2 regions of the Idiomarina sp. OT37-5b genome follow, and region 2 is predicted to be linked to the other one. Evidence: riboswitches for the same ligand, from Rfam matches in the RefSeq annotation. Region 2 holds a riboswitch; the other holds the start of a gene.
The links. A riboswitch is a leader RNA that binds a small molecule or an ion and turns the genes downstream of it on or off. The one in region 2 is predicted to bind thiamine pyrophosphate.
Positions count from the first base shown of each region.

Region 1 (3,423 bases), 330 kb from region 2:
GAACCGGCCGTGCTTGGTGTTGCTCTGAATGAAGTGTTTATTCCGTTATTGCAAAAGCAGTTCCCCGAGATTGTTGACTTCTATCTTCCACCCGAGGGCTGTTCGTATCGGCTAGCGGTAGTGACCATGAAGAAGCAATATCCTGGCCATGCGAAACGCGTGATGATGGGTGTGTGGTCTTTTTTACGTCAGTTTATGTATACCAAGTTTGTTATCGTCTGCGATGACGACGTCAATGCTCGTGACTGGAAAGACGTTATCTGGGCAATGACCACGCGGATGGACCCCGCTCGCGACACGACACTGGTCGAAAATACACCCATTGATTATCTCGACTTTGCTTCGCCGGTATCCGGGCTTGGTTCAAAGATGGGAATGGATGCGACCAATAAGTGGGTCGGCGAAACTGATCGCGAATGGGGCGAACCCATCACAATGAGCGAGGACGTTAAACAACGCGTCGATGAGCTCTGGGACCAACTGAATATTCTGGAGAAGTAAATGTCAGAACAACTCACTTGCCAGGCCAATATCAGTCGGCAATTGGCTGATTACGTCTGGGAAGTCAGTATCAAGCTGCCTAAAGCCGTTGAATTTAAAGCCGGACAGTATTTGCAGGTGGTAATGGGCGAAACCGATAAGCGCCCCTTCAGTATCGCGTCGGATCCGGCTGAACATCATCAGTGGTTACTGCACATCGGTGCTCCTCCAGATAACGCCTACGCGGGAGAGGTACTGGAGCGGATCAGACAGCACCAGCAGCTCGATATCGAAGCACCGGCGGGTGAGGCTTTTGTGCATCTGCCGCAACAACAGCCGGTTGTGCTCATTGCCGGCGGCACCGGGTTTTCCTACACCTATTCTATCTTGCAAAAACTGCTTGCGGATGGGTTGAAACAGCCGGTTTACCTCTACTGGGGTGCAAAGCAAAAGCAGGATTTATATTTGCACGAGCGGTTACAGCAATTGGCGCAGCAACACCCACTGTTCAGCTACCGTCCGGTGCTGGAACAGGCGGATGAAAGCTGGTCTTACGCGATCGGCTTGGTGCATCATGCGGTTATGGCTGAACGCACAGATCTGGCTGACTGTCAGATTTATATGGCGGGGCGGTTTGAAATGGTCCGTGTTATTCGTGACGATTTTGTTGCCCGTGGTGTGCCGCTGGCACAGTTACACGGAGACGCCTTGTCGTTTATTTAAACGGTTGAACAATATGACCGTCGCGTTATACTAGCGCGGCATTACCAAGGGGTGCCCTTAACGGGCTGAGATGCAAGACAGCGAACCCTTTGTACCTGATCCGGTTAATACTGGCGTAGGGATGGTAGACAACTCCGACTTGCTATCCATTGAAGCCTTACCGGATCGTTTCTTTCTTAAGCTGAGGAAATGATCCATCATGTTAAAACAGAATCTTTTTGCCCTGACCGCGCTTTCGTTAGGGTTTGCGGCGAATGCCCAATCCGACCAGGAAAACATTGAAATTATTACCGTGAATGCGGACTTTCAGTCGCAGACACTGAATGAGATTCCGCAAAGTATTGCCATCGTTGATCCACAAACCATGCAAGAGCGCAGTGCCGAACATTTACAGAATGTGCTCAACAGCGTAGCCAATATTAATTTTTCTGGCGGTACGTCAACAGCCCGTTTTATTCAGATACGGGGCATCGGTGAACGTTCACAGTTCGTTGACAATGTTAATCCGTCGGTTGGTTTACTTATCGACGGCATTGACTATTCCGGTTTGGGTGCCGCGGCCACCTTGTTCGATATCGGTCAACTCGAGGTATTCCGCGGGCCACAGAGCGGGCGCTTTGGTGTTAATTCGTTGGCGGGGATGGTGGTATTGGAAAGTGAAGCGCCATCGGCGATCACCCAAGGACGGCTGTTGGCAGGTATGGCTAATTACGATGAGCAGCGCCTTGGTGTTGCGGTCGGCGGAGCCTTAGGTGAGGCAACCCAAGCGCGCTTATCGGTGCTACAGTTTAATCAGGATGGCTTCACCAGCAACGCCTTTTTAGACCGTGATGACACCGAACAGCGTGATGAACTGTCTGCCCGTCTGGGTCTGTCGTCAGCATTGAGTGACGACTGGCAGGTTAATGCCAATCTGCACTACTTTAATATTGATAATGGCTATGATGCCTTTAGTCTGGAAAATGACCGTGTAACGCTATCTGACCAGCCCGGTTCAGATGCGCTGCGTTCTGCAGCCGTGCGCCTGGCAGCCGTGTACTCCGGTTGGGGGGCTAGTGAGCTGGAGCTGTCCGTCAGCCGGCTGAACGCCGACAGTGAATACAGTTTTGATGAGGACTGGACCTACGTCGGTATTGCTCCTGGGTGGGAATACTCCTCTTTTGATGCGTATTTCCGAGACCGCGAAGACACTACCGTTGAAGGACGTTTGCGCTCCACAGAGCCGGTTACGTTGCTGGGTCTTATGTCTGAGTGGACGCTGGGGGTTTATGCCTACCGTAAAAACCAGCAACTTACCCGTGATTATTTTAACTGGGATATTGGCGCTCCAGCGCTATTTAGCAGTGACCAAGAACGCAATCACTGGGCGCTTTACGGCGAACTGATTCAACAACTGAACACTCGCTGGAGCCTGCTAACCGGGTTGCGTTTGGAACGTTACACGACGGATTATCTCGACAGCAATCAGGTGGCTGAAGAACCCAGTGATACGATGATCGGTGGTAACCTCAGTTTGCGTTACCAGTACACTGACAATAGTCGCTGGTACACCACGCTGGCGCGCGGCTACAAAGCAGGCGGTGTTAATGGTGAGGCATTGGGAAGAGCCAAAGATCAGCAACTGGAAAGCATCGAACAGTACTTGTTGGAGCGTGCGACGTTCGCACCGGAATTGTTATGGAATCTGGAGTCAGGCCTTAAGTGGGCGAGTCCGAACCAAGGTTGGACAGGACGTGTGGCGGTATTTTATAACTGGCGTGATGACGTGCAGTTGAAAAGCTGGGTTAACCGCGACCAATCGTTTGTGGGCTTTCTAGAGAACGCCGCCAGTGGCACCAACTATGGTGTAGAAGCTGAGCTCGAAGGACAGTTGACCGATGGGCTGAGTGCGTTTGCATCGCTTGGTTGGTTGAACACAGAAATCGACGGTTTTGTGACCGAAGACGGCGAGGATATGAGTGGCCGGGATCAGGCGCATGCTCCGAATTATACCGCTAACATTGGTTTACGCGGCGTTCTCGGCGAGCACTGGTACTGGAGTGTGCAGACAGATTTGAAAGACGGCTACTACTTTTCCAATTCACATAACCAGAAAGCTGAAGCGGCCACGCAATGGCATGCTCAGATTGGCTATCGCTGGGACAACTGGGAACTGAAGCTGTGGGGACGTAACCTTACCGATGAGGACGTCGAGGTACGAGGTTTCTACTTTGGTAATGA
Region 1 covers NZ_CP027188.1:2,598,533-2,601,955, reverse strand. Annotated here, with positions in the region: gene ubiD (4-hydroxy-3-polyprenylbenzoate decarboxylase) at 1-501, shown strand, start outside; gene fre (NAD(P)H-flavin reductase) at 502-1,203, shown strand; TPP riboswitch at 1,241-1,342, shown strand; gene C5610_RS12240 (TonB-dependent receptor) at 1,403-3,423, shown strand, end outside.
Region 1: another riboswitch for thiamine pyrophosphate. It lies ahead of C5610_RS12240 (TonB-dependent receptor); the one in region 2 lies ahead of thiC (phosphomethylpyrimidine synthase ThiC).

Region 2 (3,423 bases):
CCGCGGTAATGACGGAACACCCATGCACGGCAAAATCAGCAAAGGTGTGCAGATCAGCCCGAATGCCGGCTCCTCCACCGCTGTCAGAGCCGGCAATGGTCCAAACCACCGGTTTGCTCATGAGCTCACCTCTGCCGCGTCTTTCACCTTGATGTTAATCCGCTGTGAACCATACTGTCGCACTTCATGGGAAATCTTCATCGAACAGAATTTAGGCCCGCACATCGAACAAAATTGTGCGGTTTTATTCGATTCCTGCGGCAAAGTTTCATCGTGATAAGCCCGCGCCGTTAACGGATCGAGCGCTAAATTAAACTGATCGTCCCAACGGAATTCGAAACGCGCTTTTGACATGGCGTCATCACGCGCCTGCGCCCCGGGATGCCCTTTTGCCAAGTCCGCGGCATGGGCAGCAATTTTGTAGGCGATCAGCCCCTGCTTTACATCCTCTTTGTTAGGCAGGCCCAGGTGCTCTTTTGGTGTGACGTAACACAACATGGCACAGCCAAAGGCCCCTATCATTGCCGCGCCAATGCCGGAGGTAATATGATCATAGCCGGGGGCAATATCCGTGGTCAGCGGCCCGAGCGTGTAAAACGGTGCCTCATGGCAGTGTTTCAGCTGCTCATCCATATTCTCTTTGATTTTGTGCATGGGAACGTGTCCGGGTCCCTCAATCATCACTTGCACATCGTATTGCCAGGCAATTTTGGTCAGCTCACCCAACGTTCTGAGTTCTGCAAACTGTGCCTCATCATTGGCGTCGGCAATGGAGCCGGGGCGCAGCCCATCGCCCAGTGACAGCGAAACATCGTACTCGGCGCAGATGGCACAAATTTCATGAAAATGCTGGTATAAAAAGTTTTCCTGTTGGTGAGCCATGCACCATTTCGCCATAATCGAGCCACCACGCGAAACAATTCCGGTGACCCGGCGGGACGTCAGCGCAATGTAGTCGTGCAATACGCCCGCATGAATCGTAAAGTAATCAACCCCTTGCTCTGCTTGTTCCAGCAACACCTCCTTAAAGGTTGTCCAGGTTAACTTCTCAGCGATACCGTTAACCCGTTCCAGCGCCTGATAAATCGGTACCGTACCGATAGGCACGGGGCTGTTACGTAATATCCACTCGCGGGTTTGATGAATATTGCGACCGGTGGACAAATCCATAATGGTGTCGGCGCCCCAGCGGGTGGCCCAGACCAGTTTCTCCACTTCTTCTTCAATCGAAGAGCTAACGGACGAGTTGCCAATATTGGCGTTTACTTTGACCAAAAAGTTGCGACCAATGATCATCGGTTCCGATTCGGGATGATTGACGTTGGCCGGCAGAATCGCACGACCCTGGGCTATTTCGTCACGCACAAACTCGGCGGTTATTGGATTTGCCAGGTGTTCACGGCCAAGATTTTCCCGCAACGCGACGTATTCCATTTCTGGAGTGATAATGCCTTTGCGGGCATACGCGAGTTGGGTTACCCCTCTTTCCGGGCTACTCTGGCGTTCAGCTATCCAGCGCTGACGTAATTTGACCAGCCCTTGTTCGATGTCGATGTTAGCTCCAGGTTCGCCGTACACGCTGGAAGTATCGTAAACGTCCAGCGGTGGGTTATCTGGCATCGCAATTCCGGGCGAGGGCTGGTGCAAACTTTTACTCAGATGAATGCGTCGATAGGGCACACGAATATCGGCTCGCGAGCCATGCAGAAACTCACGTGTTGAGTTTGGGAAATAAGCACCGCTGAGGTTTTTTAAAAAAGATTCGGCCTGTTGCCGATACTGACGTTGGTTCGATGACATAGCATACTCTCAATCGTTAAGGTTAGAGTTGCTTGTCAGGAGTGTTGAACGGAGTGACACAACCGATCGACGGTTCAGAACCATCGTAGCTGACACTCTCTTGTTCCCTTCGCAGGTATTAGCCTGATCAGGTTCAACGGATCCCGCAGTGCGGTCTCAGCCTGCTTGTTTGATAAGCGAGGCACTCCGACAAGATTTCCTTTTTAGTGAAACAAAATCACGCCAGGGGCGCAAGTACCAATAGGCTAAGAACCGAAGAAATGGGTTGATTAAGCGACAATAACAGCCTATAACCACCACAAAATGGGTATGGTGTTTAGTGGCACTATATGCCACGATTCGTCTATTTTAAACGGTATTAACAGGACGTAATGAAAGTCGATCGCGCCTTTAAGAAATTAGCAGATTCACTGCCTCTGATGATGGCTTACGTAGATAACCAAGGACGGTATCAACACGTCAATCAGGCTTATCGAAACTTCATTGGTCTTGAGCTTCATCAAGTTAAAGGTAAATTCATCAGCGAAATCATTGGTGCGGAATCTTATCAACAGATCACGCTGTATCATCAGCGCGTTCTTGCCGGTGAAGAAGTCAGTTTTACCGACAAGGTAACCTTTGTCGATGGTCGCAGTTTCCAGCTTGACGTAAAGTACGTACCTAACATCGAGAACAAAACCGGCCGGGTTAACGGCTTTTTCGCGATCATTAATGATGTCACCGAGTATGCCAGTGCCGCCGAAGTTTTGCGGGCTGTTCACGATGTGGTCAATCGACAGACGCAAACCCTGTCCACCGACCGCATTAACGAATTGCTGAGGCTCGGATGTCATTACCTGAACACTCAGTACGGTATCGTCAGCCAGGTTGAAGATACCCTGTATACCGTTAAATTTTCATACGCCGATCACGACCCTGTGCCGCCGGGATCACGCTTTGACCTGGGTGACACCTATTGTTCGATTACTCTGGAAGCTGAAAACGTCGTTGCCACCACGCACGCGTCCAAAAGTAAGCCTTATGCCGGTCATCCCTGTTATCAACAGTTTCAGCTACAAACCTATCTGGGTCTGCCAATTACCATTAACGGCAAAGTGTGGGGAACCGTCAACTTTTCCAGTCCGCAGGTGCGTTCACATCCGTTCTCGGAACTGGATATTGAGTTAATGGGACTGATCTGTTCGGCAATCGAAACCATATTAATTAACTCGTCGAAAACCAAGCGCTTGGAAAAGCTCGCTTATACCGACTTTTTAACCGGCTTGAGCAATCGTCTGTACTTAACCGAACGCTTTAACGAGTTAACCTTGCAGCGCCACACCAATAGCAAGAGCTGTTGTTTTGCGCTCATTGATATCGACCATTTTAAAGCCATTAACGATACGTTTGGCCATGATATCGGTGACAAAATGTTGCAGCAGACGGCGCTAAAAATCGCCGGTCTGATACGGACTACCGATACGTTGACGCGCATTGGTGGTGAAGAATTTGCCTTAATCATTACCGGCCTTAATCAAGCTCAGGCCGATAGTGTGTTGGAAAAAATTCGGCGGGGTGTCGAGAACAACAAATTTCAATTGGCCGATGGCTCAAGCCTTGCGGTCACGGTATCCATTGGCGCCA
Region 2 covers NZ_CP027188.1:2,268,998-2,272,420, forward strand. Annotated here, with positions in the region: gene thiE (thiamine phosphate synthase) at 1-121, opposite strand, end outside; gene thiC (phosphomethylpyrimidine synthase ThiC) at 118-1,800, opposite strand; TPP riboswitch at 1,888-1,999, opposite strand; gene C5610_RS10760 (diguanylate cyclase) at 2,172-3,423, shown strand, end outside.